One region of the Psychromonas sp. KJ10-5 genome, then DNA from elsewhere that is predicted to be linked to it. Evidence: riboswitches for the same ligand, from Rfam matches in the RefSeq annotation. Region 1 holds a riboswitch; the other holds the start of a gene.
The links. A riboswitch is a leader RNA that binds a small molecule or an ion and turns the genes downstream of it on or off. The one in region 1 is predicted to bind thiamine pyrophosphate.
Positions count from the first base shown of each region.

Region 2: another riboswitch for thiamine pyrophosphate. It lies ahead of thiC (phosphomethylpyrimidine synthase ThiC); the one in region 1 lies ahead of thiD (bifunctional hydroxymethylpyrimidine kinase/phosphomethylpyrimidine kinase).

Region 1 is NZ_CM147864.1:381,343-398,121, forward strand. Features, by position in the region: gene AC0L3W_RS01880 (response regulator) at 1-606, shown strand, start outside; gene AC0L3W_RS01885 (hypothetical protein) at 816-2,291, shown strand; gene AC0L3W_RS01890 (DUF3334 family protein) at 2,370-3,050, opposite strand; gene AC0L3W_RS01895 (LysR family transcriptional regulator) at 3,193-4,080, opposite strand; gene thiE (thiamine phosphate synthase) at 4,196-4,828, opposite strand; gene thiM (hydroxyethylthiazole kinase) at 4,847-5,656, opposite strand; gene AC0L3W_RS01910 (TenA family protein) at 5,656-6,333, opposite strand; gene AC0L3W_RS01915 (ABC transporter substrate-binding protein) at 6,386-7,336, opposite strand; gene AC0L3W_RS01920 (ABC transporter permease) at 7,399-8,196, opposite strand; gene AC0L3W_RS01925 (ABC transporter ATP-binding protein) at 8,189-8,980, opposite strand; gene thiD (bifunctional hydroxymethylpyrimidine kinase/phosphomethylpyrimidine kinase) at 8,982-9,875, opposite strand; TPP riboswitch at 9,940-10,056, opposite strand; gene AC0L3W_RS01935 (YccT family protein) at 10,222-10,833, opposite strand; gene AC0L3W_RS01940 (porin) at 11,047-12,024, opposite strand; gene AC0L3W_RS01945 (TIGR01459 family HAD-type hydrolase) at 12,619-13,440, opposite strand; gene AC0L3W_RS01950 (fasciclin domain-containing protein) at 13,838-14,335, shown strand; gene AC0L3W_RS01955 (AsmA family protein) at 14,850-16,779, opposite strand, start outside.
Region 2 is NZ_CM147864.1:2,814,758-2,831,536, forward strand. Features, by position in the region: gene AC0L3W_RS12340 (capsular polysaccharide export protein, LipB/KpsS family) at 1-154, opposite strand, end outside; gene AC0L3W_RS12345 (glycosyltransferase family 2 protein) at 198-986, opposite strand; gene AC0L3W_RS12350 (hypothetical protein) at 1,020-1,874, opposite strand; gene AC0L3W_RS12355 (flippase) at 1,890-3,176, opposite strand; gene AC0L3W_RS12360 (RNA-binding S4 domain-containing protein) at 3,251-3,634, opposite strand; gene thiH (2-iminoacetate synthase ThiH) at 3,749-4,867, opposite strand; gene AC0L3W_RS12370 (thiazole synthase) at 4,864-5,664, opposite strand; gene thiS (sulfur carrier protein ThiS) at 5,667-5,867, opposite strand; gene AC0L3W_RS12380 (HesA/MoeB/ThiF family protein) at 5,868-6,617, opposite strand; gene thiE (thiamine phosphate synthase) at 6,607-8,136, opposite strand; gene thiC (phosphomethylpyrimidine synthase ThiC) at 8,312-10,294, opposite strand; TPP riboswitch at 10,390-10,526, opposite strand; gene fusA (elongation factor G) at 11,182-13,278, opposite strand; gene menA (1,4-dihydroxy-2-naphthoate octaprenyltransferase) at 13,482-14,396, opposite strand; gene AC0L3W_RS12405 (isochorismate synthase) at 14,516-15,814, shown strand; gene menD (2-succinyl-5-enolpyruvyl-6-hydroxy-3-cyclohexene-1-carboxylic-acid synthase) at 15,839-16,779, shown strand, end outside.

The DNA of each region.
Region 1 (16,779 bases):
CTCAGTTTATCGGGCTTTGTGACCGATGTAATTAATGACGGTAGTCAGGCCATTGAGTGGTTAAAAAACAATGCTATTGATCTGTTGATATTAGATCTTATGTTACCGGGTAAAAATGGTTTAGATATCTATCGTGAATTACGAGCCTTTAGTGATGTTCCTGTCGTGATGGCAACGGCACGAGTGGATGAGATAGATCGCCTTATTGGTTTAGAGCTAGGTGCTGACGACTATATTTGTAAGCCTTATAGCCCTCGAGAAGTGGTTGTACGAGTAAAGAATATACTAAGGCGTGCTAGCGACGATAAAAAAGCCTTTGAGCAAATTTTAAGTATCAATGAGTCAACGATGCAAGTATTGGTGAAAGGGCAAGAGGTAAGCTTAACTCGCGCTGAGTTTCGCCTTCTTGCTCATTTTCATCAACACAAAGATCAAGTGTTTAGCCGTGAACAATTAATGTCGCAAATCTATTCTGATAATCGGGTAGTAACAGATAGAACCATTGATAGTCATATTAAGAACCTTCGTCGTAAAATACAAAATGTCGATGCCGAGGTCGATTGTATTCAATCAATTTACGGCGTGGGTTATAAGTTCGCACTCTAGTTACTATATCTGGGTGTCTGCTGCTTAGTGCCGGCACCTACTATTACTAGAACTGGCCTCCTTTAATTATACCGCTACAAAAATCTCTTAAAAATATTCAGAAAAACGCTAACTCCTTAATTTATCCATATTTCCTGCACATTGATTATCTATAGTCTCTACATCGGCTCAGAGCAGAGCCATTCTTACTAAAGTAAAAAGAGGTTTATATGAAAAAGTTATTTATGTTAAGCAGTGTTGCATTAATCGTTTCAAGTTCTCTAACAATGGCTGCGGTTAATAAAGTTGCAAATAACGACTTCGCAAGTTTTGACAGCGACAACAATGGTGAAATTAGCCAGTTAGAAGCTACAGGCAAATTAGCAAAGTATTTTGATAAAGTGGATACAGATGCAAACGGTTCAATTTCAAAAGCAGAGTTCGATAATATTAAGCAAATGAAAAAAGATCGTAAGCAACCTAATTTTGCTGATTTTGATACTAATAATGATGGTGAAATTACAAAAGCTGAATTTGAGTCTGCAAAACCAATGCACAGAGGAAAGCAACCTAATAAGCCTGAGTTTGCTCAAGTAGATACAAATAAAGACGGTGTGATTACTAAAGATGAAGCAAAAGGTGGTTTAGCGAAACACTTTGATAAAATTGATAGCGATGCAAATGGTTCATTATCAACGACTGAATATAACGCCATGGAAAACATGCGTAAAGGTGGAAACCATCAATTAGATTTCTCTGATGTGGATGTAAACAATGATAATGCTATCTCTAAAAGTGAAGCTAAAGGCATGTTACTAAAACATTTTGATAAAGTAGACAGTGATGATAATGGTTCAATTTCTGAAGCTGAATTTGCAAAAATCCAAGAGATGCATAAGGGCAAAGGTAAAGGTCATAAAAAAGCTAACTTTGAGAAAATGGATAGCAACAGTGATGGTGTGATCAGTAAAGATGAAGCAAAAGGCCGTTTAGCGGAAAACTTCGATAAAATTGATGCTGATAACAGTGGTGATATCACTAAAACTGAATTAAAAGCAGCGCTTGATATGCACAAAGGTAAAGGTCATAAAAAACCAAGCTTTGAGAAAATGGATAGCAACAGTGATGGTGTGATCAGTAAAGATGAAGCAAAAGGCCGTTTAGCGGAAAACTTCGATAAAATTGATGCTGATAACAGCGGCGATATCACTAAACAAGAGCTAAAAGCTGCCTCTAAAATGCACAAGGGTAAAGGTCATAAGCAACCTAGCTTTGATAAAATAGATGCAAATAACGATGGTGCTATTACTAAAGATGAAGCAAAAGGGCGTTTACTAAAAGGATTTGATAAAGTCGATACAGACTCTGATGGTAAAATTACATCAGCAGAATTCGAGCTAGTTAAAAAAATGCATAAAGGTAAAGGTCATCCCAAAGCAAGCTTTGAGAAATTTGATACAAATAACGACGGTGCAATCACTAAAGATGAAGCCAAAGGGCGTTTATTAAAAGGTTTTGATAAGTTAGATAGCAATGCTGATGGTAAAATCACACAACAAGAAATTGATGCAAAAGTTATCATGAAGCATAAAGGTAAAAAGCGCCCAACATTTGAAATGTTAGATGCAAATGGCGACGGTAAAATAACAAGTGTTGAGTTTGATAATTTTCTACAACATAAAGATGAGATGAAAAAAGCGCAATAAACTGTTTTTTCTCCTTCACTAATATCAAAATGATAATGCCCAAAGAGTTGACTCTTTGGGCATTTTTTAGGTGAAAAATTAAAGTCCCAATTCCGCTAATAAATCTTCATCTGCGGTTGGCTTCTTAGCATGAGTTTCAGTTGTTTTTACTGAGTTATCTGGTTTTTCATCAAATAACGCATCGATATCAAACTTTTCACGCTCTTCAAAGTTAGGAAGCTTAATGAACTCCGTTTTATCCATAGCAAGCTCAAGGTAGAAGATATTATTGTTGGCTGTTGTAAATGTCACACGACGCGCTTGTGGGCGATCTAAGTTGGTATCGATGGATAATAAAACTTGTTTATTGATGGTCAGCATTTTCGGTTGGTTTTGGGTAATGGAAGTATGCAATTCATGGCCAATAACACCAGTAAAATCACCCACCATTTGATTCATTAACTCTCCCATTACATCACTCACTTCATCAGCTGTATGTGTGGTTGCTAGCTCATCTTTTGGCAGCCCCATGTTGATCATGTAATTGGTATATAACTCTAGCGCAGCTGCAGCATTGAAGTTTAAAATAACTAAGCCAGAGAATCCTCCATCAAATAATACAAAACAGCCAATATCTGGTTTCAAGCATGTTTTGTTGATTTTTTGTACCATACCTGAATAGTTAACTGAGTGCCCTGTTGCGCTACTTAACACGGATTTCATGGAGTTACATAACACTAATAAGATATCGTCAGTGGTAATGGTTTTGGTTCTAGCCATAGCGGTTTTTTGTCCCTAAAAAAATAATATCATTTAAATTATTAACAGAGCATAGGCTATTATTCAAATATGGGTAGTTATAATTGTTATTTCTTTATAAAACATCGATTTATATCTAGTTTAATATGATTGTTATCATTTTTTACTCAGGCAAAGACCATTGTCGGCAATAGTCAATGAACTCTTTTAGGATTGGGCTTTGATACTTCTCTTTATGCCAGACCAGGTATAAATCACGAGACATATCAATATCAATAGGTAAGGTGACTACGCGTTTATCATTGAGGGCATGACGAGCTGCGGTTTTAGACATACAGGCGACACCTAGACCTGAGGCACAACAGTTGATGATCGCTTCTGTACTTGTTAATTCAAAAGCAATATCTAGATCTGTTAAGTGTTGGCCTATATGATCAATAAAAAAATGTCGTGAACCTGAGCCCTTTTCTCGTAATATCCAATGTTGATCATGTAAATCATTAATGGTCACTACTTTATGGCTCATTAATGGATGTTCAGGGTGAGCTACAATGACCATTTCATCTTTAAGCCATCGTTCTACATGTAATTGCTTATCAATGAGTAAACCTTCAACCAGTGCAATATCTAACTCATAATCAATCAATTGGTTGCCAATACTTGTGCTGTTATCAATACACATAAATTGATCTTGATGAGTGCTTACTTGCCTGAATTGAGACAATAAAATGGGTAATAGATGGTTACCTACTGTGTTGCTGGAGCCAATGCGTAATTTTCCTTGGAAATTATGACTATTAAATAGGCTAATAATCGCCTTACTACGCTCTAATTGTTCATCGGCTAATGGCAGTAATGCTTTGCCCATTTCATTGATTAATAAGCGGTTATTTTTACGTTCAAATAATTTATGTCCAAGCTGCTTTTCCAGCTCCGCTAATGCCATGCTTACCGCAGGTTTACTCAAGAATAATTTATCTGCGGCTGTAGTCAGGGTCTTTTCTTGGGTAATCGTGATAAAAACATGTAATTGTTTCAGCGTGATATTCATAATCAACTCATCGTTTTGGTTAACTTAACATTATGTTTAATAGTGTAAGTTATTCTTAATGAGTTTGCAGTGACAGATTAATGATTAACGTTAATCTGTGTTAAAAAATGAAGGCCTAATCTAAAGGTGTTGCTGCGTGTATCTGTTTTAATAAATCAGCACTGGCTTGTTGTGGAGATGGTGCATGGCAAATGGCGGAAACTAAGGCAACACCATCCACTCCTGTCTCGATAATAGTGTCTAAATTGCTTTGGTTGATACCCCCAATGGCAACAATTGGGAATTGGCTGAGTTGTAGTGCTTTCTTTAGCCCCTGTATTCCCCATTGTTTCTTGATATTAGTTTTAGTGGGTGTCGCAAAAATAGCACTTAATCCAATGTAGTCCAATGGTAAATCATTAGCTTCAAGCAGTTGTTGATCATTTTCGATGGATAAGCCTAATATTTTTTCTGGGCCAATCAACTTTCGTGCTAATTGTACTGGCATATCCGACTGACCTAGGTGCACGCCATCGGCATTAACTGCTAAAGCAACATCAACACGATCATTAATAATGAGTGCTACTTGAGTCCCTTGCAATATCTGTTTAACGGCTTGAGCTCGTTCAATAAAAGACTGAATATTGTCGCCTTTTTCACGTACTTGCACCATGGTCACCCCACCCGCAACGGCATCTTTTACCACTCTGACTAGTGTTGTTAAATCTTGTTGGTCGTCAGTGACTAAATATAAACGGTACGGGTTCATGCTTATTCCTTGGTGCTTTTATTGATTGATGGTTAATTTTAGATGTTGATTAATCATTTCAGAATCAATCTGATATAGCACATCTAATAGATTCATTTGTAAGCTACCCGGACCAGCAGATTTTTTCTCTGCAAGCTCTCCAGCAATACCTAAAATAGCTGCTGCAGCTAGCCCTGTTTGTTCACCAATTGCAGCAAAAGCACCGGTTAATGCACTTAAACTACAGCCCATCCCAGTAATATAAGGCATCATGGCATGGCCGTTATGTAATTGTATTTCACTGTTAGAATTAATGATGTAATCCACTTCACCGGAAATAACTACATTACATCGATAGGTTTCCACCAAGTAACGTGCTGCATTTACCGCAGATTCACTACTATCTAACGCATCAACGCCTTTACTCGTTGCCTGTTCTCCTGCTAATGCAATGATCTCAGAGGCATTACCACGAATGATTAATTGCTTAGCTAATGCTGCAATTTGGCGAGAGGTCTCTGTGCGTATTGAGCTAGCGCCACAACCTACAGGGTCTAACACTACAGGCTTATTATTAGCATTTGCTTGTTCTACCGCATACAGCATACGTGGAATCCATTGGCTGTCTAAAGTGCCTATATTAATCACTAATGCACCGCTAAATGACATCATTTCTGCTAACTCTTGGCGAGAATGAGCCATAATAGGCGAAGCGCCAATCGCCAGTAAAGCATTTGCTGTGTTGTTCATCACCACATAGTTAGTGATGTTAACCACTAAAGGTTTCTGTTCACGTAAGCTTAGTAATGCATGGGTGATTAATTGTTGTTTGTCTTGGGTAGCGGTCATTATTTTACTCCTTCACTTAAGGTATTTAACCCTTGTTGCCAAAAAGCGACTTCCATTCTAGTTGCTGTTTTGAATACTTTGACAAGGTGTTGTCCACGTTTGCTGTTAATATCAATGTCAGCCAACAATTGATCTAAATGTTGTGTGCTATCAATGATGCTTTGTTGGAACTCCTCTCCACTGTATAGATCTATCCAACTAGCAAACTCATTACCTTCAAATAATGTGTTGTCGTCGTTTGCTAAAAAACGACCAATTTCTGCATAACCAATTGAACAAGGCGCAAGGGCTACATATAAATCCACTAGGTCACCGGTCATGCCTGCATCTAATACGTAGCGTGTATAAGCTACGGTACCAAAGTCTTCATCTTCGGCCTCTAAATCAGCTTCGCTTAACCCCCAATTCTTACAGTAAGTAATATGGTGATTAATCTCAAAGTCTAATAAAGCATGAACACTGGGTAATGCTTTACGCATATCAGCTAATGTATTGGCTTTATAAATGGCTAGTGCGTATGCACGTGCATATTGCTTTAAAAATAGAAAATCTTGCTTTAAATAATGTAAAAAGCATGGCTGAGCTAAACTGCCATTGCCTAGTTGCAAAACAAAAGAGTGCTTTGTATAAGCTTGCCAATCAGTTTGGCAAGCGGTAATTAAATCTTGATGGTTCATTGTTGTCTCACTTAATCAGATTAATGGAGATGACTATTTGAAAGTTTAAGCATTATTCAAAAGTTGGCATATAGTCTTTTGCCTGTGGTCGCTTTTTGATCAGTTTATTATCAAACATAAACTGAGCGTAATCATCGTAACGCGTTAAATCTACCGCAGAAGGGCGAAGTGCAAAACGAGAAAGCGTGTCTCTCCAAGCTCGTTTATTAAGCTCGTTATCTAAAGTATCAGGTGCATAACTAACAAACTCTTTCCATGCCGCTTGAGGGTGATTAGTGATATAGATAGTTGCTTGTTCTAAGGCTTTATTAAATGCCTTAATCATCTTGGCATCATAGTTATTGGCGTTGGCAACAAAGATTAATTCATCATAAGCAGGAACACCGTGTTCTTCAGGAAAATAAGCCTTAGAGTTAAAGCCTTCTAATGCCAGTTGATTACTTTCGAAGTTACGTAATCCCCCCCAGATCGCATCCACTTTTCCTGATGCTAAAGAGGCTGATAATGCCCAACCAACATTAATGATTTCAACATCATTAAAAGTTAGGTTTACTGTATCTAACATTTTGCCAATAATTGCTTCTTCACTGCCTGAGATAGCAATGCCGACTTTTTTATTTTTTAAATCACTTAATGTATTAATTTTTCCATTATCCAATACCATTAACGTATTTAACGGTGTTGCGATCAATGTTGCAGAGCGAACTAATGGTAAACCTTCTGCTACATCAATGATTAGGTTTGGTTGATAGGTTATCGCTAAATCTAGATTGCCTGCTGCAACTAGCTTAGGTGGAAGGCTTGGATCTGCAGGCTCCTGAATATCTACCTCTAAGCCTTGTTGTTTAAAGTAACCTCGTTGTTGTGCAATAACGATTGGGCCATGATTCGGGTTAACAAACCAATCTAACATCAAGGTGACTTTCTTATCTTGTGCAACTACTGATTGGGTAAAAAGTGTTGCCAGTAATGTCAGTGATGCCAGTAAAAATTGCTTTTTCATTACAGTTATTTCCTTATTTTTCAATATACATCCATTTAATGGACCGTGTTGTGTGTAGCTGGCTAAAGTTGCCAGGGTATTAATTTGTTTAAACATTTGTCTGTGACGAAGTACAGCGCGACTGAAATAGTGGATAAAATAAATAGGGCGGCAAACATTTCATCAATTAACATGCGTGCATTGGCTTGTAACATCAAATATCCCAAGCCTTGGCTAGAACCAACCCATTCCCCTGCGACCGCTCCAATGGGAGCAATGACTACAGCGACACGTATTCCTGAGGCAAGTGTTGGTAGGGAAGCAGGGAGTTGAATGTGGCGTAGTAGCTGCCATTTAGTTGCTTGCATGGTATTGGCTAAATCTAAGTAGCCTGTTGGAGTGTTCTTTAACCCATCGTAACAACAGGTCACCACAGGAAAGAAAATAATGATCGCCGCCATCACTATTTTTGATGCAATACCGTAACCCAACCAGATCATCAAAATAGGAGCAATTGCAAACACGGGAATGGCTTGGCTGGCGATAAGAACAGGTAGTAACCAACGTTTGACCGGTTTAAATAAGAGCATTTGTAATGCAAAAAATAACCCCATGGATAAGCCTAATAACAAACCTAATACGATCTCTTGTGTCGTTATCCAGCTGTGTTTGAGTAAAATATCGATACGATTAATTAAGCGTTCAAAGACAGATAAAGGCTCAGGTAAAATAAAACTTGGTAACTTAAACAGTAATACTGTTGCTTGCCAAATCACTAATAATACCAATAAAGTAAATATCACTCTTAGGGCGTTGTGCAGCACTTTTTCTGATGTGTTAATTCGATTATTTAAGACTTTAATATTAGGGATTTTATTCATAATCTTGCTCTAAGCGTTGAATAACTCGCTGTTGTAATGCCGCACTTTCAGCATTCAACTCTCTGGGTGTTTGTTGTTTTGGCAGTGATAGCGCACTAGCAAAAGCTGGTTTTCCATGCAGAATGTATAATTGGTCGGCTAGGCGAATGGCTTCCAACGGGTCGTGGGTGATTAATAAAACTGTCTTATTTTTTAATAATCGGTGCGCTAAGTTTTGTAGTTTATAGCGTGTAACCGCATCTAGGGCCGAGAAGGGCTCATCCATTAGCACCACGGGTTTGTCTTGCATTAAGGTTCTTGCTAATGCTACTCGTTGGCGCATACCCCCTGATAAATTTTGTGGTAACTCTTGGGTTTTGTCTGTTAATCCTACTTCAGTTAATAATGCGATAGCTTTTTCATATTGCTGAACTTTTGATGGAGAGCGCAGAGTTTTTTTTGAAAATTTTTCACTAAGTAACACATTGTCTAATACGTTTAACCAAGGCATTAATAAGTCTTGTTGAGCCATATAAGCGACTTGCCCTTTCAGCGCGATTTGGTTGCTGGTGGATAACTCGCCAGACCACTGCACTTTATCTGCTAGCAGATTAGCAAGATAGCGTAATAGGGTGGTTTTACCACAGCCACTCCGCCCTAAAATACAAGTCCAGCTTTGTGCTGGCATTTGCATATTTAGGCCTGATAATACAGGTTGGGTATCTTGTTGATACTGTATAGCGCCTTGTTCAATGGTAATAGCTGGTGAATATAAGGGCTTTGTATCTGCAGTGGTTAATAGCATGTTAGCAATCACTGTCATTGTGTTGTTGGTAAAAGTGATGTACTGGGCCTCGCCCTTTACCGATAGTGAGTTGGTCGGCATGAACTAACGCTTGAGTAATATAATTTTTTGCAGTTTGCACTGCCTCTGCTAATAGATAACCTTGTGCTAAATAAGAAGCAATAGCTGAGGAAAGTGTACAGCCTGTACCATGGTTATTATCGGTGTAAACTCGATCTGCTGTTAACTCTTGAATTACATTAGATAAAATTAACAGATCAGTACTGTGTTTATCTTTTTGTAAATATCCACCTTTTAATAGCACGGCTTTAGTACCTAATTGGCGTAACCCGTCGACCATTGATTGCATCTGCTGCGTTGTTTCAGGAAGGTTATAGGATGTACTATCGCCGATTAAGGCTGCGGCTTCAGGTAGGTTTGGAGTAATAATATCGGCTAAAGGGAATAGCTCAGATTTTAATGTTTGAATTGCTGATTTTTCTAATAGTAAATCGCCATTGGTAGTGACCATTACCGGGTCAATTATGACAAACTGAGGCTGGTACTGTTTCAGCTTTTTGGTAACCAAGCGAATAATATCACTATCAGCTAGCATACCTACTTTTACGGCCACGATATTTAAGTCACTGAAAACTGCATCCAGTTGCTTTTCAACATGCTCTAGTGGAATTGGGAAAATACCAGAAACACCTAGGGTGTTTTGCGCTGTGATAGCGGTAATGGCTGAGCAAGCATAACCACCTGTGGCTGAAATAGCCTTAATATCCGCTTGAATACCTGCGCCACCGCCACTATCAGAACCTGCGATGGTCAACACAATAGGCACTTCTGCATGAGTTGAAGATATTTTAATTGAGTCTGTTATTTGAGTTTTAAGGTTGTTATTGGCCATCATTGCTCCGATTACAACGCCATCGGAACTATATGATAAAACCCAATACGCGCAAAGGTGCACTATGGTAGGTGTTTACATAGTTCCCTGCGCCAGTGCTAACTGTATCAGGTTCAACGGGTATCGATGCAATCCCAGTAGATATCGCATTCGTTCTCAGCCTTCGGCTCCCCGACTATAAGTGTTTTGAATCATAACAAGTTTAAATGAAAGTGCAATGCAACATATAGCGCTTTGTTATCTGTGAGGCATAAATTTATGAGGAAAAGGGGAAGGATATGTTTGCGCTTGCTGAGTTAAGCAAAGCGCAAACAAGAGATAATTCATTTTAACAAGTAAAATAGATCAGTTACTTAGTGTGATTGGTATTAATACGCGCTTTAAATTGCGCACGAGTTTTCTCATCTGCTTTCTTGTACCAGTAATCTAGCATTTGACCTGCTACATCACCTTCAGTTTGACCATTGGCTGGAATAATAATTGTCGCCGGTTGTTGTAATGAAGCTGGTTTGTCTGTTTGATTATAAGCAACCGTTTCAGCAACTAAGTCTCGGTTAAATTGAATACCGCTCTTCATTAACTTACCTTGCTCGAAGGGAACGGCTTCACCGTTAATATCTGTGATGATGATTTTTGGTTCTGCGTTAAATTGATCAACTTGTCTTGCTGAACGAAGTGCCGGTAAGCTGATTGTATAATCTTGGTTTTTGCCCTGAAAGGTGATTATTAAGGTATCTGTCGTGAAGTAGTTAACCTCACCGCCTTGACGGTAATTGCCTTCATATTCAAAAGCGATTTGGTTTGTTCCATCTTTTAATGTTAATGAGCTTTGCTGTTTAGCCTGTTTACCATTGACGACTTGTAGTGTTAATTGTGTAGGAAGCGTTAAAGTAATATCAGCAAAAGCCTGTTGGCTTAAGGTACTGATTAAGGCAAGGGTTAAAAAATTCATTAGTTTCATATGTAATGCTCATTATGCTTAAAGGAGAGGAAATGATGCGTAGAGTGAGGTATATAAATGACCTATATAATAGGGCTGATATGCTTTACTCAATTTAAGTTTTATACAAATTATTTTAACAAGTAAAATAGATCTGTTGATCGGTATTAATTTACCACAAAAAAAGCACTCAAAAGAGTGCTTTTAATATGTATTCTTTAAATTAAAGAAAGCTTAGAAACCGTAACGAGCACCAAATTGTAGTTCGTTTTCACGACCAGAACCACTTGAAGTATCGTTGTTTAAAGCTAATTTATAGCTACCGTATAATGCGAAGTTACCCATGTAACGAGCGTATTCAACACCAACAAAGTTTGTGTCTAATGCATCGATATCATCAGCTGAGTAGTAGCTGTAGCTTGCATTTACTACGTTCTCTTGGTTTTCACCAAAGTAGTAAGCAGCAAAAGCGTCAGCTGCAACAAAATCAGAGCCCTCTACGCCTTCTGCAGAGATATCACCAGCCATACCCATTGCTGATAGGTAAACATTACCTTTAGTGTATTTAGCTGCTACTAAGTATGAAGTTGAATCATCAGTATCTGTACCGTTACCGTATTCTTGATCACTTGTTGCTACACCAGCTGCTAATTCAAGCTCAGGGCTAAACTTGTAAGCTGCCATTAAACCGTAACCATCAGCATTATCATTTGCGTTTTGCGTTGCAGAAGCTTGTACAGTTAACGCATCAGCAGTGTAAACGTAGCGTAATGTATTTTTTGAACGGTCTGCTGTCGTTACCGTGTTTTCATTAACGTAACCGCTGAATGTTTCAGCTTGGTCGGTAAAATCAGTTAGGTAAGTTACCGCATTAACTTGATGACCGTAAATGAATGAACCTGCTTGTGTATCGGCACCCACGTATAGGTGACGAGTATTTAAGTTAGCTTCATTATCATCTTCGTTTTCAGTAATTTCAAACTCGTAACGGCCAAATACAGTTAAGTCATCGCTTAATTTATTTTTACCATTCACATTTAAACGTACACGTGATGCATCAGAGTATTCGCCATCAGTTACGTTACCACGTACTTCAACACGACCACCCACATTGAATTCTTGAGTATCTGTTTTATAAACTGTTGCTGCATAAAGAGGAGAAGATATAATTGCGCTAGACGTGATAGCAAGTAGGTATTTATTGAATGTCATATTCATTTTCCTGTTTTTCTTAGAGTCATTTAAAAATTGTCATATTTAAATGTTATTATTTAGGTAAGCAGGAAGATGTGTTAAATGCTTCCTGCAGAAAATGTAGACTATCCGTGTCCTTTTAAATCACACTTGCCAATCTATATAATTTTTTCAAAGAATTCACAATAAACTCACAAATAAAGTGGCTTTTGGTGATCCTTGTCACAATTTATGTTGTTTAAAATTTTATATTTTTATAAATTTGGTCTACGTAGTGAATTATCATTTGGGGTAGTTGTTTAAAAGTGAGATTTTTCCAAATCAACTAATGGGGGGCTCTACTTGTAGACACTAGTTGCTTAATTAGTAGCCGAGTAGCTAGAAATCTTCTAATAAAGTGATTATATAGCTAGCAATAAAGAAAGATATCCAAGACCAATTTTTATAGATAACAAAGACTTATTGCTGATAAATAATATTTTTTACGTCTGATCTTTTGTGGATTCCGAAATATAGAAGACAAACCTAAGCTACTTTTCTAGTAAAATAGCTTAGGCTCAGAATTTAGCGTCTATTGAAGTTTATTAATTACAATAATTGAAGATGTTTTTCTTATTGCTTAAACCAGTCGATGTAAAAGTCAGGAGCGACTTTGTATTGCTTGGCTAATTTTTCAATACTTGCAAGATCGGAAATTTTATCTGCGTGAATACCACTAGTAATGAATAAACTACTAATACCTGCGCCATTTGCGCCTGCAATGTCATGCTCTAAACTATCACCGACAGCAATAGCGTTACCCCATCCACCAACTAGGGTTTTGCACATGTCGTAGATCTCTTTTTGTGGCTTACCATGCCAATGTACTTTTCCGCCCAGCTTTTGGTAAGCCATGGCAATCGCACCTGGACAGGTTTTTAAGTTACCTTCTGGTGTCATGGCAACAAGATCAGGGTTACTCACAACTAACTCTAGGTTGTTACGGCAGGCAATAGCTAAATCCTCCACATAAGCTTCAACACTGCCTCTATCTACACCACAACATAGTATAAAAGAAGCTTGTTCTGCTGTTGCTACTGATTGCACACTGCAATCTTCAAGTACAGTATCATCTTCTTCCCATTTGAAATGTAAGGCTTGTTGACCCAGAGTTTTGAACTTCCCTGAGTTGAAGTTATCACGCATATGATCACCAGACGTCATCACATCTAGGTATAGATCACGGCTGATGCCTGATTCAGTGAGTCGAGCATAGGAGAATGCACTGTTTTTGCCGCTATTCGATAAGATGACGACTTTTTTGTTATGTGCTTTTAATAAATTTAATGCAGCTATTGCTTCAGGGAAAGCGTATCCACCATTATGTAATACCCCCCATTGATCTAGAATAAAAGTGTCAAATTTATCAATAATATCTGTTAAACCTGCAATCATTTTCAATGTACTAACTCCTCTTTTTGAAGGTGATAAAGGCTCTATTCATATCATTGTATACTGCTTTTATGTCAGCTTATAGTGTGGCCAATATAGTGCGAGGGCTATCTAGTCGTTTTTTATGAATCAATATTTTCAAGATAATTCAATAATTATTTATTTTTAAGCTTATGATTTTATTTGTTTTTCTATTTATATAGATAAAAAGCATTAAGATTCACTGGGGTATTGTTAAGCGATAGGGAGTCAAATGTTTAGTATTTAAATTAAAATTGATAAAAGCCGACTGTTTGATATTTGTTGTTTAATTAGACTGATCTTATTTGTTTTAGCAAGCGTAAAACAATCTGAACATTTCGAAATAACACTCTACAGTCCAATCCAAAAGGAAAATACTATGTTAAAGAAGTTCATCACTACCTTATCAATTTTAGTTGCTAGCTTTACCTTCACCTCTGTTGCGCAGGCTGCACATCATGGTACGCACAAAGACATCGTTGAAGTGGCATCAGAAAATGGTTCTTTTACAACTTTAGTTGCAGCAGTCAAAGCTGCCGGATTAGTTGATACCTTAAAAGGTGAAGGCCCATTTACAGTATTTGCTCCAACAGACGATGCATTTTCGAAACTGCCTGAAGGCACTGTTGAGATGCTATTGAAGCCAGAGAATAAAGATAAGCTGGTTGCAGTGCTTACTTATCATGTTGTACCAGGAAAAGTGACTGCATCAGAAGTAGTGAAAATTGATAGCGCAAAAACAGTTCAAGGTCAGTCGGTCATGATTAAAGTTAATGACGACAAAGTAATGGTTAATAATGCACATGTTGTGATTGCCGATGTTGAAGCGAGCAATGGTATTATTCATGCTGTTGACACAGTGTTAATGCCAAAATAAATTCCATAATTCATCACTTTCATACGAAAGAGATTAATTCTTAAATTGAGTCTTAAGAATTTAATGTAAAAGGGTAACGCAAGTTATCCTTTTTTTTGTGGTTAATATTTTGTTCTGTATAAGAGCAATCTCAATCATCAACTTCTTTCTTCAGTTTTTCGACTGAAGATTAACCCTGTTAATTTTTGAAAGGTTCAACTTATGCTCTAAACTAAGTTATGCTTCTCACGCAAAATAGGTCGCCTTATAAACCTCTCAACTCAAGGAGGAAATAGCCTCCAGCCTCTCGGGAACGTATTCAATTGAGTCGTGTTAGGTTGGTCTGTTGCTGTAAAGTCTGGCGATGAGATCGATGCTTAATTAAGTCTATGAATGCTTTATATAGATAAAAAAATAGCTAAATCAGGGGGCTGATTTAGCTATTTTATAACTCTGCATATTGAGTTAATGATAAAAGTATTAAGATTTTGCTAACGATTAAGCGGTTAACTCACTCACTTATTTTTATCACACTCTAGAATAAGCCTTTTAACTTGTTTTTTAAGTCTTTTGCTTCTTCTTTTAAGTCATCAGTAGAGACTTTCTCTCCAGATAATATGTCTTTGGTTGTATCTTTGAGTGCTTCTTTAGCTTTATCCTTAACGGCTGTTTTAGCTGCTTCAAGTTGCTCTTTTAACGCACCTTCAGTATCGAGGCTAAAGCTTGGATCAGAAAATGAACCTTGTATACGCAGTGGAATAGAAACCCCGCTTAAATCTGCATAACTAGTACTTTCATCTGTTTTAGATAAAGGTGTAACCCCTAACTTGTAGTCAATCGTTTGCTTGATAGTATCAGCTGTACCTGCACCATCTAAACGAATAACGGGTGATGTCATGGTTAACTTTTGATTATTAGCAATACCATCATCTACAGTAAACTCACCGGTTAAAGAAGCAAAGTCAGTCTTTTTAACCAATTTATCTTCATCAATTGTTTTACCCGTTAGTTTAGCTTTGAATACACGTATTTCATAAGGTAAGTTAATGCCATACAGTTCCCCGTCTAGTACTTTAAAGTCACCTTTTGCATTTACACCTTGCTGGATTTTAGTGCTAGTCAGGCCTTGACCACTAGCTGCCAGGTTAAAATTCGCTGTACCACTTAACAGATCAACTTCTGCTGCATCTTTTAAAAGAGGGAGTAAAGCAACATTTTTCAGTGTTGTGGTTGCTTGGTAACTATTTTTACCGCCGTCTTCATCAACAGATGCGTTAACAGTTAATGAACCATCATATAGGTTAGCGGTTAATGGATTGATGGTTGCTTTACCATTTTTAACTGTTAAACCATTAGTAATTTTTCCGATGGTAATATCTTGGTATAAAATACCGGCAATAGTTAACGATCCTTTAATATCTAAGTCATTAAGAATGCTTAAATCTGGCTCAACTTCTTCGCTTGTAGTGGTTGTTTCTTGTTCAGAATTAGCGTTTTCTGTGGCTTCAGGTAGGTAAGGGTTTAAATTCCAAACATTACCGTTTAAGTTGTAACGGATAACTGGCACTGCTTGTTGAACAAAACTAACTTCACCATTTAATTCAATATCATCAACTTTGGTTTTAAGTGATGTTAGGCTGAGTTTTTGTTGGTCTAGGTCGTAACTGATATCTGTTGAGATATCACTGTTAATTTTGTTTTCACCAATAGCTGCAACCACCATCTCACTGTCAATGGTAAATTGTTTAATAAGAATTTTTTGGAAATCACTTACAGTTAGCTCTTGTAAGGAGAAGTTCATTTCACCTTCAACATCATTACCTTTAACAGAATTATTTACTTTAAACGTATCAATTTTTGCCGTTTTTTTGGCGATATCTAGCGCAAGGTTCGTTTCTAATGTGCTGTTTACTTGGTTATTTTGTAATGCAGAACCATTCAAACTACTGGTTAAGGTTAATTTACCTAAGTTCACTTGGTTATGTTCAACAACATTGATATCACTACTATTGATATAAATGGTGCCAGCTAAGAAATCACCGGTAAATGTATTGTTAATAGTGATTGCTTGAATATCTAGTTCTTGTGTTTCAGGCTGGTATTTTAAACCACTGGTGAAAATCATATTAAGCTTACTGCCAGATAAGGCATCACTTAAAATATCACTTTCAATGGTTAAATTAGTTAGCTCTACCGTGGTTAAGTCGGCATCAACAAATACGTCCGCGTTAACATCAATATCTGCTTCTACTTGGCTATTTTTAACTGAACTGTTTAAGCTGAAGTGCGCAACTTGTCCAAATGCAAACTCTTCTAGTTGAAGACTATTAATAGCAACTTCTTGCGTTTCATCGGTTTGATGGTCAATCACTTTTAAAGTCGCATTGGTGATATTGATACCAGACAAGACAAATTTCGATAGGTCTAGTGAACTCGATGCTTCTTCGTCAGTCGTCTCTGTTGAT
Region 2 (16,779 bases), 1.5 Mb from region 1:
CAACAATAAATTTATGGGATCCTTTTAAATAGATTAAATTCCCTAAATTAAAAACAAAACTATAAACATCAGATGATAGGCAATGCGCAAGATCGCAATGAAAATTACTGTAAGAAGGTTCGAGGATTAAGATTTTATTCATTGCATTCGCCACTTATATTCCTAAAAACACAAGAAAATTTTGTAAAACGAGTTAATTATTTAAATTTTATATGAAAAATAATCTTCATATAAAAAAGCTTTAACCTCATATAAAACTTATATCCGTAGCTAATGCTTTTACTAGACGTCAAGCTAACTATTAATTTTTTATAGTTATTGATACTGTTTATGTACTGTTCTTTTGTCCTCATATCTGTAATTTGATTTTTTTCATGGACATCATTCCAATACGCGACAGGCGTAAAAATATATTTACACTTAAATTTTGTTATCAATTCGATATGTAGTTGTGTATCTTGAAATTTATCCAAGCTTTCGTCGAATATTATTATATTAAACACATTTCTTTTTATTAAAGAAGAATTAGTATGTAAATACTTAACCGCTTTTAATGTTTTAATGTAACGGTCACTTAAATATTTATGTTTTATTTTTTGATATGGTTGGCTTTTTTTAATGATTTTTCCAAAAACCACATGTAAAGAATCATCTTTTTTAAACTCGTTTAATAGCAATTCAATTTTTTCAGGGAAGTATTCATCATCATCATCGAGGAAACAAATAAAGTCCCCCCTTGCTAATCCTACTCCAATATTTCTAGATTTAGCACCACCTAAATTAAGTTTATTTCTATGATAGTGGATTGGGATATTAGTATTCAATTCGCTTAGATCAGGAGGAGTAGATGAAAAGTCATCAACAATAATGATTTCTATATTGGGATAAGTTTGCACTAGAATACTGTTGATAGCATTCATAAATAACTCACCACGATCTCGAGTTGGTAAAATAACAGAAACTGAATTAAGACCCATTTGTAGCATATTAGTCGTCACTTTTAGAATATAAGGAAAACCTTATTTATTATTTTTATAATGCCTTCCTGAAAAAAATGCCTTACATAAACTTCTCGCATTGATAGTTTGTCTTTGCTTTAAAATAACACGAAAAAAAATAGTAATTAAGTCCTTGGATAAAGTTAAAATACACTTCGAATTTGAATAATAATATCTAAATATTAACCCCCTCTCATAGCTTCTTTCTAAACATCTAAAGCTTTTAACTTCATTACTTTCTTTTTCCAAGCGAGATAGCGAATGAATAAATCCAGGAATAATATTTATCCGACTTGTTAATTTACTATAAAAAATTCGAAGAAAAAACGTAGTATCTACACCATAAAAATAAAACCTTTCATCAAAAACATTCCCATAGTTTTTTTTCATAAAAACCGCAAAGTCTCTGCCAATAACTAAACCACTACCTATTGATATCACTTTACTTTTGCCAGTTATATTTATACCAAAATAGTATGGTTTATTCTGAATTTTAGGGTACACCACCTGATTTTTAAAACTTATAATTGGTAGAGAAATGCAAGTTACTTCAGACTTACACGATGCCAAAATATATGGAGCAGTTAAGTTTGAGTCATCGTCTAAAAAAATATACCTTTTTGCATCATAACAAGATAAAAATCTATTATAAATAACTGCCAAGGATTCATTATGTAATGTTTCTTCAAAAAAAACTTCGTACCCTAAGTTACGATAAAGAGCAACTTCAGTTTTTTTAAAACTTTTAGGACCATTATTCCAGATCACTAATTTCGCATTCAAATAATGAACAACAGAACTAAGTAAAGAATTAAGAGTTTTACTTTCATTTGGTTGATTGTTGTAAAGTAAAACTAAAATAGCAGTTTCAGTCATTTATTGTTACCTATGTTATATTTTAAAGCATAACCAAGTTGTTAAATTAGTTATTCTCCATACATGTATTACCATTAAAAGGTTATTAATAAAAAGGCTTAAAGAGATTGAAATTGCTGCCCCAAAGCTACCGTAATAAGGGATCAATATAGTAAGTAAAAATACATTTATACTTACCGTTATAATAACCGTTCTTAATGCTAAATTTTCATTACCAGTCATATTTAAAACTAAACCACTAGACCCCATTAAAAGTTTCATCGCTTGTCCGATACAAAGAATAATTAAAATAGGATAAGCAGCAAGATATTCATCGCCGAATAATAAACTAATAAAGAAGTCACCGAAAAAAACTAATGCTAAAATAATAGGCAGTGAAACAAGACAACTTAAACGTACACTTTTAGTTAATAACATTTGTGTCGCTTTTAAATTTCCCTCTTTATATAAACGCGCCACATTCGGCATAATAACCATGTTTATCGCAGATAACCCTAAAGATACTAATGTGACACCTTGCATTGCAACTTTAAAATAAGCCACTGATTCAATGTCTCCCCAAAACCCTAAAAAAACACTTGCTAATTCAGTATTGAGCGTTCCGATAAAAGCAATCAACGTAAACGGTAATAAAGCTTTATGCCATGTTTTAATGACATAGTTAGTAGTCGCATTATGTAATGTTACTAACAGTTTCTTTCTAATCAAAAAAGCACTAATGATAAATGCAGAAAAAGCAGATAAAAGAGAAAGGTAAAGCAAGCTGTAGGCAGTAAGTTCACCATAAAAAGAAACACTGCAAGACAAAATAACGAGTGTCATTAATGGAGCAAAAATTTGGGTAGGTAATTGCGCGAAGATAGGTTTTCTAAATCCATTAAACACTGCGCCTTGTTGTGCTAATAGGCCTTTAATTGGAATTAAGAAAATGGCTATCCAAAGCAAGTCAGATAGAGAAGACTCAAAGAAATTAAAATATAAAGCACCACTCATTATTAGCATCACTGTCAAAGAAATACTTAATACATAAATACGAGACCAATTAATAACGCCTTTTAATAATCCCCACTTTTCCTCTAAATGAAAATTCGCAATTTCTCTAACCAATAAGTTGGGTAAGCCTGCAACAGCAGGTAAAGTAGCCATAGCAACAATAGACAAAACAAAGCTATATAAACCAAACTGCTCAGGACCAAGATAACGCGCGTAAATAATGCCTAAGACCATCGCCAAGCAACGACTAATAATCATGACCCCTGCTGTACCAGTAAACTTTCTATAGAGAGAAGTTGGCTCGCTCATTTTTATACATCCGTGCTGACAAAGCGTTTATTACATAAAAAGAAAAATTCCGCTTTAAAGGAGTAAATACGCTTTTAAAAACTAATCGGCTTACGTGGTTTCTTCGCCTTAGGCGCGTTGTTACTTTCCACGGGCTCAAATGAGGCTTGATAGTCTGATTGGGATTCGGCTTGCTGCTCTGTTGCAACAGACTCCTCTACAAACTCATAATCTTGGGTTTCACCGGTTAAGGCGATTTGCAGGTATTGTTCGTTGAAGTAGATTAAATCACCGGCGTAGATTTTTTTTCGCTTTTGCGTTTCTACTTCACCGTTTAATGAGACATATCCTTCTGCGATAGCTTGTTTAGCTTCGCCGCCACCAGAGACTAGGTTAGCGATTTTTAATATTTTATACAGAGCAGTTGGCTCTTCGCGAATTTCGATTAAGGTAGCGTAGATTTCTTGTTCATCGGACATGTTTTATTCTCATTTATAATACCAAGCATACTTATTTCATATCCTTGGTATAATTTATTGGTTGTTATACCTATCGCGCTCATTCACTGATTTATGTCTCTGTGAGCATAACTATTACTTTCCTGTCAGGCTATGGTCCCAATCTTTCCAGACCACTTCATAACCTTGTGCTTTTACTAGATTTGCCATGGTTGCTGGTGAGCGCTCATCGCTTATTTCAAATTGCTCTAGGGCTTTGTCTGCTTGTTCAGCATAACCACCGGGTTGTGTACTTGAACCTGCACTTAGTGATGTAATGCCTAACGGTAACACATGGTTTCTGAAATGTTCAGATTCACGAGTGGATAACGATAACTCAACCTCAGGATTAAACAAACGATAAGCACAAATTAATTGCACGAGTTGCCTATCATCCATCACGGATTTTATTTCCATGCCGCCTTCACAAGGACGCAAACGAGGGAAAGAGATAGTATAACGTGTTTGCCAGTATTTTTTCTCTAGGTAGTTTAAGTGTGCTGCCACATAAAAACAATCTGTTCGCCACTCTTCCAAGCCAATTAAACTGCCTAATCCCATTTTATGGATGCCAGCCTTACCGAGTCTGTCATGCGTGTTGAGACGATAAATGAAATCTGATTTTTTTCCTTTTAGGTGATGCTCCGCATAAGTGATCGGATTATAGGTTTCTTGGTAGACCAATACTGCATTCACGCCATATTCAATCAGTTCACTATATTCATCTTGATCAAGGGGCTGTACTTCTATGGTTATGTTGGCAAAGTACTTTTTAATAATAGGTAAAGCTTGTTTGAAATAATCGATACCTACTTTACGCTCAGATTCTCCGGTCACAATTAAGATATGATCAAAGCCCATTTTTTTAATAGCGATACATTCATTCTCAATCTCTTGCATGTCGAGTGTTTTACGACGCAATGCGTTATGCATAGAGAAGCCACAGTAAGTACAAATATTGCTGCACATATTCGACAAATACAGTGGGATATAAAACTGCTGTGTTTTGCCAAACCGCTGTAAAGTTAACTGTTGAGATTTTTGTGCCATTTGCTCTAAGAAAGGCGCAGCTGCGGGGCTGATTAACGCTTTAAAATCTTCTAAGTCTAAACGTGACTTAGATAATGCGCGCTGTACATCTGATGCTGTTTTAGCATAAATCGACAAACGTACATCATCCCATTGATACTCTTTTATTTTATCGCTGAAATTCACAGGCTCGCCTCTAAGAATGCGGTTAATGGGCTCGATGCAACGGCTTCTGTACTTTGCCCGCCTAACCCTGCTAGATAAGCTTGGCGGCCTGCTTGCACTGCGTTAGCGAAAGCTTGACTCATGGCGATCGGGTTTCCTGCAACCGCAATGGCGGTATTTACTAGTACAGCATCAGCGCCCATCTCCATGGCTAAAGCCGCATGGGAAGGACTACCTAACCCTGCATCAACAATCACAGGTACATTAGCTTGCTCAATAATAATTTCAAGAAATTCAGCTGTTTTGATGCCTTTATTAGAGCCAATAGGCGCGCCTAATGGCATGACTGCAGCACAGCCAGCGGTTTCTAAGTGTTTACATAATACTGGATCTGCATGTACATAAGGCAAGACGATAAAGCCCTTATTTGCCAATGCTTCGGCTGCTTTTAAGGTTTCGATAGGATCTGGTAAGAGATATTTAGGATCTGGATGAATTTCTAATTTCACCCAATTAGTTTGTAAAGCTTCACGAGCTAACTCTGCAGCAAATACCGCTTCTTTGGCATTACGAGCACCAGAGGTATTGGGTAATAAATTCATGCCATTTTTAATTAAAGGTGCAAGAATATCATCATCTTTATGCTGCATATCAACACGTTTTAGTGCCATGGTCACCAGTTCTGATTTTGATGCTTTTAACGCAGCGACCATAGTTTGTTGGTCATTAAATTTACCCGTACCGGTAAACAAACGAGAGTGAAAATGTTTATCACCGATAATCAGTTGATCTTGTTGTTTCATTTCTTCAAATAACATAGTTACCCACCTGCAATGGCTTGAAACAGAGAGATATTATCTCCCTCATTGATATTATATTGCGTCCATTCTGAACGGCTAATCACCTGCATATTGACAGCGACTGCGCTGCCTATTAATGGTTTTTCTAAATGCACTAATAATTGCTCAAGATTCATTGAATTTGGCAATATTAATGCTTGTTCATTCACTTGTATTTTCATTTAGGCTTGTCCGCATACAGGGCATTGAGGGTCTTTATTAATGGCGAAGGTTTGCCAATCTAAGGATTTTCCATCAAACAGTTTTAATTTATTTTTAATGCCGGAAGGTAAACCAACAAAGTATTTAATAGCTTCTAAAGCTTGCAAAGTACCGATAGTGCCAACTACGGGTCCGATAATGCCAGAATTACTGCAATTCAACGTTTGCTCTTCAGAGCTCGGAAATAAACAGTGATAACAAGGAGACTCGGCTTGGCTATGGTCAAAGAACATCAGCTGCCCTTCTAAACGAATAGCTGCCCCTACAATAAGTGGGACTTTAGCCTCAACACAGGCTTTGTTGATCATCTGTCTCGTTGCAATATTATCAGTACAATCTAAAACGAGATCGGCCATGGTTAGTTCCATACTTAACTGCTGTTCAGGCATCTGCTTATTAATGCTACGCACTTTAATATCGGAATTGAGCTGTTGGAGGCGTTGTTTCGTGACTTCTACTTTTGGCTCACCAATATCACTGCTTTGATAGGTTATTTGACGCTGTAAATTACTTACTTCAATCTCGTCAAAGTCATTCAATACTAAATGGCCAATACCCGCTGCGGCTAAATATAGAGCAGCCGGTGAGCCTAATCCACCCATTCCGATAATCAATACTTTTGCTTGTTTTAGTTTATGTTGCCCTGATTCCCCCACTTCCTCCAAAAGTAGATGGCGGCTATAACGAAGTAATTCATTATCACTTAACATTGACACTTCCTTGGCTCATGACTTGATTAAATTGATTAATTACTTGTTGTGGATCGTCGGCTTTGGTTATCGCTGTAACAACTGCAATACTACCCACACCACACTGCCATACTGCCGGTGCTCGCTCTAAATTAATGCCGCCAATAGCCACTGTAGGTGTGTTAGATAATAGCGCTGCATATTTTGCTAAGCGTTCTAAACCTTGTGGATCCGATGGCATATCTTTAGTTTGTGTTGGGAAAATATGGCCTAACGCAATGTAACTTGGTTTAAGCTGCTGTGCGCGTAATAGCTCATAATAACCGTGAGTACTCAGTCCAAGGCGTAAACCTGCATCCGCAATTAGGGGTAAATCCGCAACATCCATATCTTCTTGCCCAAGATGGACACCATAAGCTTGATGTTTGATCGCTAATTGCCAATAGTCATTAATAAATAACCTCGCTTGGTAAGCCTTACCTAAGGCAATCGCATCAATAATCTGTTGTTCGACTTGATCGTCATGTTTATCTTTTATACGTAGCTGTAAAGTTTTTACGCCCATTTTTAATAATCGCTCAATCCATTCTACCGAGTCAACGACAGGGTAAAGACCTAGTTGATTGGTATCGCAAGATGTAAAGCCCGGGCCTGCTTCTAAACGCCCAGGTAAATCTAATTCATAACCGATACTAGACTCTGGTAGCACAATCTCAGGAAAATCTTGATGGTTTGTTGGCCAACCACAATGTGCTACAGCCCCTTCACCAGCACCAAGTGCTTTAGAAGCTTTCAAACCTTGGTTAAGGTAAGCTTTTGCAATCACTAATGCGTCTTCAATAAAGTAATTTAATGCCATCGCGCCTGCTATCGCACTGGCTAACGTGCAACCTGTACCATGGGTATGAACATCCGTTAAACGCGGGCTGGTTAGGGCAATTTCTCTTGTGCCATCGCTCCAATAATCTAAGGCAACGTTATCCACCAGCTCAAAATGACCACCTTTGATTAACACACTGCCACAACCCATATCAATTAGCTTATCTACAGCGGGTTTAAAGGATTCGCCAGAAATTAAAGCATGACCAGATAAAGTTAAGACTTCATTCGCATTAGGCGTTAAAAGATCTATTTGAGGCAATAATTGTGTTTTGATGACCTCATTAATCCCCTCTTCTGCCATTTCATCACCTGTCGACGCAACTGCAACAGGGTCATAAATAACAAACGGCTTACGTGTCCAAGTTTGTTTATATAAAGCTAGCTGTTGAGCAAGAATGTTGACATGCTCAACACTTGCTAATAGGCCAATTTTAATCACTTTAGCGGGCATATCTTCCGCTAAACTAGCTAATTGTTGTGTGAACATTTTTTCAGAAACACTTTCAACAAGCTGCACTGCTTGTGAGTTTTGCGCAGTGACCGCTGATATCACAGAGCAACCATCGGCACCCAGATCATGAAACGTACAAAGATCTGCTTGAATACCAGCTCCAGCGCTAGAGTCCGATCCGGCGATTGTCCACACTATATTATTCATATTTAACCTTTAACTTATCCTAGTTATTCGTGACTAGCCGAAACTAACCATTTATATTTATTGAATATTGTACGAAAATTAGCACGAAGAGGTTTAGTTTAATTCAGTAGAAAGTGCATAACTATTAAGCATCAATTAGCACTTTCTAGGAGAGTTAAGTTAAACCTCTCAGCAACTAAGCTTTATCGAGAACAGGTGGCTGATATATCTCAGCACCACTGTCAGTAAACTCTTTCGCTTTAATTGCCATTCCTTCTTCTGCGGACATGGTAATTGTTTCATCTAATATTTTTATTGAGATTTCACCTGAATCTAACTTAGCTGTAAAATCTCGAACATCTTGGGTGATTTTCATTGAACAGAATTTAGGACCACACATTGAACAAAAATGTGCAACTTTACCTGACTCCTGCGGTAACGTTTCATCATGATATTCACGTGATGTAACAGGGTCTAAACCTAAATTAAATTGATCTTCCCAGCGGAATTCAAAACGCGCTTTAGATAAGGCATTATCACGGATTTGTGCGCCGGGATGACCTTTCGCTAAATCAGCGGCATGCGCTGCAATTTTATAAGTGATCAACCCTACTTTTACATCGTCTTTATTGGGTAAACCTAAATGCTCTTTAGGTGTCACATAACAAAGCATTGCACAGCCATACCAGCCAATTTGGGCGGCACCAATACCAGAAGTAATATGATCGTAACCCGGTGCAATATCTGTAGTGAGCGGGCCTAATGTATAAAAAGGAGCTTCGAAACATTCAGTTAACTGTTTATCCATATTTTCTTTGATCATTTGCATTGGAATATGCCCCGGACCTTCGATGATCACTTGCACATCGTATTCCCATGCTACTTTAGTTAATTCGCCTAGCACTTCTAATTCTGAGAACTGTGCTTCATCATTAGCATCAGCAACAGACCCTGGACGTAAACCATCACCTAGTGATAATGACACATCGTATTGCTGACAAATTTCACAAATTTCACGGAAGTATTCGTAAGCAAAGTTTTCTTTATGGTAAGTCAAACACCACTTAGCCATGATTGAACCTCCGCGTGAAACGATGCCTGTGACGCGCTTAGCCGTCATCGGCACAAAACGTAACAACACGCCAGCATGAATGGTAAAGTAATCCACACCTTGCTCTGCTTGCTCAATTAACGTGTCACGGAAAACTTCCCATGATAAATCTTCAACCACGCCATTTACTTTTTCTAAAGCTTGATAAATCGGCACCGTACCTATTGGCACAGGGGAATTACGTAAAATCCATTCGCGAGTTTCATGAATATTACGCCCTGTTGATAAATCCATTACCGTATCACCGCCCCAAAGCGTCGACCAAACTAACTTCTCCACTTCTTCCTCAATGGATGAAGTTACTGAAGAGTTTCCAATATTAGAGTTTACTTTTACTAAGAAATTACGACCAATAATCATCGGCTCTAATTCTGGATGGTTAATGTTTGATGGAATAATCGCACGCCCTCTCGCCACTTCAGAACGCACAAACTCAGGCGTGATTGATTCTTGTAAGTTAGCACCGTAACTTTGGCCTGCATGTTGTGACAGTAACGCATCGCATTTAATACGCTCACGACCTTGATTTTCACGAATGGCAATGTATTCCATTTCTGGCGTGATAATACCCTGACGAGCATAATGTAATTGCGTCACACATTGACCTTTTTTAGCGCGTAAAGGTTTAGGTAAATGTGTAAAACGTAATTCATTTAATGACTCATCCGCTAAACGCTCTAGCGCAAAGTTAGAAGTCACACTCTCTAATGTTTCCACATCATCACGTGCACTAATCCAAGCTTCACGTAAACGTGGTAGCCCCTTATGCACATCTATTTTAATATTAGGGTCAGTATATGGACCTGACGTATCGTATACAGGAATAGGTTCATTCTTTTCAAAAATTGGGTTTTCTTCAGAGCCGCCTACAAAGGTATCAGTTTGGTGGATTTGACGCATCGCAACTTTAATCGGATGAATTTCACCATCAATAAAGATTTTTTCTGAATTAGGATAAGACTGATTATTCAAACTTTGAATATAGTCCTGCGCAGCTTCACGTGATTCACGACGGGAAAGACCTTTACGATCTGTGGTTTTTAATGTTGAATTTACTTCTTGAGACATAGCATTCTTTACCTAGTTTAATATAAACGGTTTATAAAAGATTGCTTGTCGAATAGATGTGGAAGTTAAAAAATATCCAAGAATGGAAAATATACAGATATCTTCTACTTGTTCCCTTCGTAGGTATTAGCCCAATCAGGTTCCACGGATCCCACGCAACTGCTTTTTAAACACAGTTACTTATGTGGTCTCAGCCTTTGGGAAATTCCCATTAGCACTCCGACAAGATGCATCGAGTATAGAAGAAAAAGCTGTGGAATTAAACAGAAGAAATAATTTATTGAGATGAGATAACTTTATCAACAGCCACAAAAAAGCCCTAATGACTTTCATCATTAGGGCTCGAACTTTCAAAGATTGCTAAGAAATATTATTTCTTAGCAACTTCTTTTTCAGCTTTTACTTTTTCGACTTACTTTGTGTATTGGGCATCAGCTACTGCTGAAGGACAAGGCATGACCTTTTTGAACTCCATAGAGAACTGACCACGGCCTGAAGTCATGTACGTAGTTGAACTGAAGATGATGTGCCCAAACGCTTTTGTTAACTTCTTAAGGCCACAAAAAAGCCCTAATGACTTTCATCATTAGGGCTCGAACTTTCAAAGATTGTTAAGAAATATTATTTCTTAGCAGCTTCTTTTTCAGCTTTTACTTTTTCGACTTACTTTGGGTATTGGGCATCAGCTACTGCTGAAGGACAAGGCATGACCTTTTTGAACTCGATAGAGAACTGACCACGACCTGAAGTCATTGTACGTAGTGAACTGAAGATGATGTGCCCAAACGCTTTTGCTAACTTAACTTTTGCTAACTTCTTAAGGCCACAAAAAAGCCCTAATGACTTTCATCATTAGGGCTCGAACTTTCAAAGATTGTTAAGAAATATTATTTCTTAGCAGCTTCTTTTTCAGCTTTTACTTTTTCGATTACTGCATCAGCTACTGCTGAAGGACAAGGCATGTAGTTTTTGAACTCCATAGAGAACTGACCACGGCCTGAAGTCATTGTACGTAGTGAACCAATGTAACCAAACATTTCTGAAAGAGGTACGTCAGCTTTAATACGAACACCAGAAGCACCAGCTTCTTGACCAGCAATCATACCACGACGACGGCTAAGGTCACCGATAACGTCACCAACGTGATCGTCTGGCGTGAATACGTCAACAGACATAACAGGCTCTAGAAGTTGAGCACCCGCTTTAGGGATAGATTGACGGAATGCACCACGTGCTGCTAATTCAAATGCTACTGCAGATGAATCCACGGCGTGGAAACCACCATCGAATAATTCAACTTCAACATCTAATACAGGGAAACCAGCAAGTACACCGTTATCCATCATGCCTTCGAAACCTTTCTCGATTGCAGGGAAGAATTCTTTAGGTACGTTACCACCAACAACTGTAGATGTGAACGTAAAGCCAGTACCAGCTTCACCAGGCTTGATACGGTAATCAATTTTACCGAACTGACCAGAACCACCAGATTGTTTCTTGTGAGTGTAAGAATCTTCAACTGCTTGTGTGATTGTTTCACGGTAAGCAACTTGAGGTTCACCTACAACTAACTCAACACCGTAAGTACGTTTTAGGATATCTACTTTGATATCTAAGTGAAGTTCACCCATACCAGATAGGATAGTTTCACCTGAATCTTGGTCTGTTTCAACACGGAATGTTGGATCTTCTGCAACCATTTTACCGATAGCGATACCCATTTTCTCAGTAGAACCTTTATCTTTTGGTGTTACAGAGATAGAGATTACTGGTTCTGGGAATACCATTGCTTCAAGAATGATTGGATTTTTTGGATCACATAATGTGTGACCAGTTTGAACGTTAGACTTCATACCAACGATAGCGATGATATCACCCGCTTGTGCTGAAGTAAGTTCGTTACGGTCATCAGCTTGCATTTCACACATACGACCAACACGCTCAGTTTTACCTGTTGCAGCGTTAAGGATTGTGTCACCTTTCTTAAGAGTACCTGAGTAGATACGTACGAAAGTAAGAGAACCAAAACGGTCATCAGTGATTTTGAATGCTAATGCTTTAAATGTTTCGTCAGCAGAAACAGTTGCTACTTCGCCAGTTGGTTCACCTTCTTCATCTGTAAGAGGTTGTGGATCAACATCTGTAGGACAAGGTAAGTAATCAACAACAGCATCAAGGATAAGTTGAACACCTTTGTTTTTAAATGCAGAACCACAGTAAGTAGGGAAGAAGTCCATTGTACGAGTACCAGCACGGATACAACGCTTAACGTCTTCAATAGAAGGTTCAGTACCTTCTTCTAAGTATTCCATTAGTAGGTCTTCGTCTTGCTCTAGCGCAGTTTCGATTAACTTTTCACGGTACTCTTCTACTTTATCAACCATGTCCGCAGGAACATCTTGGATTTCATAGTTTTCTGGAAGACCAGAATCATCCCAAACGTATGCTTTACGGCTTAATAGATCAACAACACCAGAGAAGTCATCTTCAATACCGATCGGTAATACCATAACTAGTGGGTTAGCACCTAATACGTCTTCAGTTTGCTTAACAACACGGTAGAAATCAGCACCCATACGGTCTAATTTGTTTACGAAGATGATACGAGCAACTTTAGAGTCATTCGCGTAGCGCCAGTTAGTTTCTGACTGAGGCTCAACACCACCAGAACCACAGAATACACCGATACCACCATCAAGTACTTTAAGAGAACGATATACTTCAACTGTAAAGTCAACGTGTCCAGGAGTATCGATAACGTTAAAACGGTGATCGTCCCAGAAACAAGTTACAGCAGCAGATTGGATAGTAATACCGCGCTCAGCTTCCTGTTCCATGAAGTCAGTTGTAGATTCGCCGTCATGTACTTCACCAGTTTTGTGGATCTGGCCAGTAAGTTTCAAGATACGTTCTGTAGTTGTGGTTTTACCCGCATCAACGTGCGCGAAAATACCAATGTTTCTGTATTTACTTAAATCTGTCATTTTTTATACTCTGTATGTAAAAAATTGGAGGCTATATTCCCGCGGCATTATACAATCTTTGTAGTTAAACAGAACACAGTATTTAGAAAAAAGCGGAAATATGTTGTTTTTTTCTACTTTATTTTGTCATATTTTCTGAAAAACGCGAAAAAAAACCTAAACACTGTTATTTAAAACAGTATTTAGTCGCAAAATTAAGCAGTTCATGTGATCAGTGCAATAGAAAACAACAACGAAAAAACAAAAGTACTGATTGCCATATTTTTTAACTGTTCATTAAAAATTACACTCTCATTTTCAGAGCCATTCAAAGCAATGGAAATTTGCGTACAACTTTTAATTAATGGGCTAACAATTAATAAAAATAGGAATTGCCAAAATTGACTACTTGGTAAAGTATAAATATACACAGCGCTGCACATCATCGCAGCAATTAGAATTGATAGATGATAAACAAATGCTTTTTTGCGTCCAAATAAAACCACTAAAGTAATTTTATTGGCCGCTTTATCGTTTACTAGATCACGCATATTATTAATATTTAATACTGCCACGCTTAACAGGCCAATACTAACAGCGGGCAGTAGGATAGCGTGCGGTAATGTTAAGGCTTGTAAATAAAAGCTACCTAACACACCTAATAAACCAAAAAATAGAAATACAGCAATATCACCCATGGCACGATATCCATAGGGGATCTTACCCATGGTATAAGTAATTGCCGCGATAATGGCCGCGATACCTAAGCCGATAAAAACCAACCAATGTGAAAGGTCATCACCAAAAGATCGCACCAATAAAAATAAACCAGAAAGAAGACAAGCAAAGGTGACAAATATAAGTGCTTTTTGCATTGCGGTTCTGCTAATAAGTCCGCTTTGCATCATTCTTTGAGGCCCTACTCTTTGTTCATCAGCACCAGTCAATGCATCACCATAATCATTCGCTAGATTGGATAAGACCTGTAATAACAAAGCCGTTAATAAAGATAATAGAAAAATCCCCATATCAAAAACCTGATAGTGCTTAGCAAGTCCACCAGCAACAATAATAGAAGAGGCAGCCAAAGGCAGAGTACGTAAACGGCAGGCTTGAACCCAAACTTGGAATTTGTTCACTAAATAATCCTATATGAATAAAACGCTAAACGATGATATTTATCAATAACAATACAGCGGTGATGGTTAAGATAGTGTTATATAAATGTTGATTAACCAACAATAGTTGTAACGCACTAATGCCTAAATTTAAGCAATTTCAACAACAATTAATACAGGAACTACAATCATTTCGTTTTGATCATGGACAATACCCATTGCAAAACTTAATCATTGTCATTGAGCCCATTCCACTATTAGCGTTACTTAATGGCCAACAAGACACCATACACAATAACGAAGGCTTATACCCTCATATCTATTGGCAAAATAAAGAACACACGCATACGCTGGCTAGCTTTGGTAGTATTGAAACGCTAAATCATATCCCCGATACACTTAACCAACAACTTTATTTAGGTGGGCTAGCCTTCCAACAACAAGGCGAACAATGGAAAGGCTTTCCTGCAACATACTTTATTCGTCCATTAATGGTTTTTCAAATAATAGAGAATCAGTATCAAGTGGTGTTTCATTTCAATGGTAAGAATAGCGTTGATAATAGTATTAAGACAGTCAAAAAACTACAGTTACCGCAACCAACTTCACTCCTTTCACTTACACTGATAAACAGGAAAGATGCGCCCAATCAACAACAATGGTCTGAATTGGTTGGGTTAGCAATAGAATACAAAGCACTGCTTCCTAAAGTGGTGTTATCCAGAGAAACTGAGTTATGTTTTGATTGCAAAATCAACGTTTGGGATATTATGGCCTTATGGCAAGAAGCGAACATTAATAGTTTTCATTATGTATTTAAGCTCTCAGATCAACGCAGCTTTATTAGTTGTTCACCAGAACGCTTATACTCACGAAACCATCAATCTATTTCTACCGAAGCGTTAGCTGGCACAGCCCCCAGGGGGCGCAGCAATGATGAAGATCAACTTTTATTGCAAGGGTTATTACATGACAAAAAAATAGATCGAGAGAATCATATCGTACAAGAGTTTATTGTTGCGAGTTTAAAACAATTAAAAGCACAGGTAGTCAGTTCCCCTGTCCATGTGATGCAATTACAGAATGTGCAACATTTATGTGTTCCGATCAAAGCAAGCCTTCCCAAACAAGTACAAGATAGTCAACTACTACATAAATTACACCCAACACCAGCGGTCGGGGGCATTCCCAAATCATCCGCACTGCAATTTATCAATGATAATGAGCCTTATGTGAGGGGTTGGTATGCTGGAGCAGTTGGCTATATTAGCCGACATAAAAGTGATTTCAGTGTTGCAATCAGAAGTGCTTTGATTGAAAAAAATTGCATTAAGCTATTTGCTGGAGCTGGCATTGTCACAGGATCAATTGCCAGTGACGAGTGGCGAGAACTCGATAATAAAATAGAGACGATTTTAACTATTCTAAATAGTCGATAAGGAATAGATACAGGAGATTTACAGATGGATGCAGACAACTATAATTCGTTTTCATATTATCATGCAAATATTAACTTGTTATGGGCAAGCTTGTTAATAGAAGAACTGACTCGTCACGGCATTAAAGATTTTTGTATTGCACCAGGCTCTAGATCGACCCCTTTAACATTAGCAGTAGCAAATCACGCAAAAACGATACCTCATGTTCATTTTGATGAAAGAGGGTTAGGCTTCTTTGCGCTTGGTCTATGTAAAGCATCCGCTAAACCTGTTGTAATAATTACTACCTCAGGTACCGCAGTTGCAAACTTATACCCAGCAATAATAGAAGCAAGACAAAGCCACTTACCATTAATTGTTCTTTCAGCCGACAGACCACCGGAACTAATTGACTGCGCGGCTAATCAAGCGATAGAACAACAGCATATTTTTGCTCATTACCCAGTTTTTTTTAAACAGATACCTAGTCCGACCACCGAAATTCAACCTAATTATTTATTATCGTCACTAAATCAAGGGGTTGCTTTGCAAGAGATGAATCAAGGTCCTATTCATTTTAATATCAGCTTTACAGAGCCACTTTACCCTAAGCAAGAGTTGATCAATTTTAAGGATTATTTAAGTAGTTTAAAGTATTGGACTGAACAAGTTGATCCATTCATTTATTATTACCAAACAGAATCTATTACTTTATCCAGCCCTATTAATTTACCGAGCCCAAAAACATTAGTTATAGCGGGAAGACTACAGAACAAACAACAAGCTCTAGCCATTGAGCAATTTTGTATTCAACATCAACTGCCACTTTTCGCTGATGTACAGTCTCAACTGCAAAATTCAGAACAGAATATCCTTCACTATGATCTATTATTAATGAATCAAACATTTTCTGATTTGATACAAGAATCTGCGCTGATCATACAATTTTCTGACCAGCTAATTAGCAAACGACTTACTCAATTAAT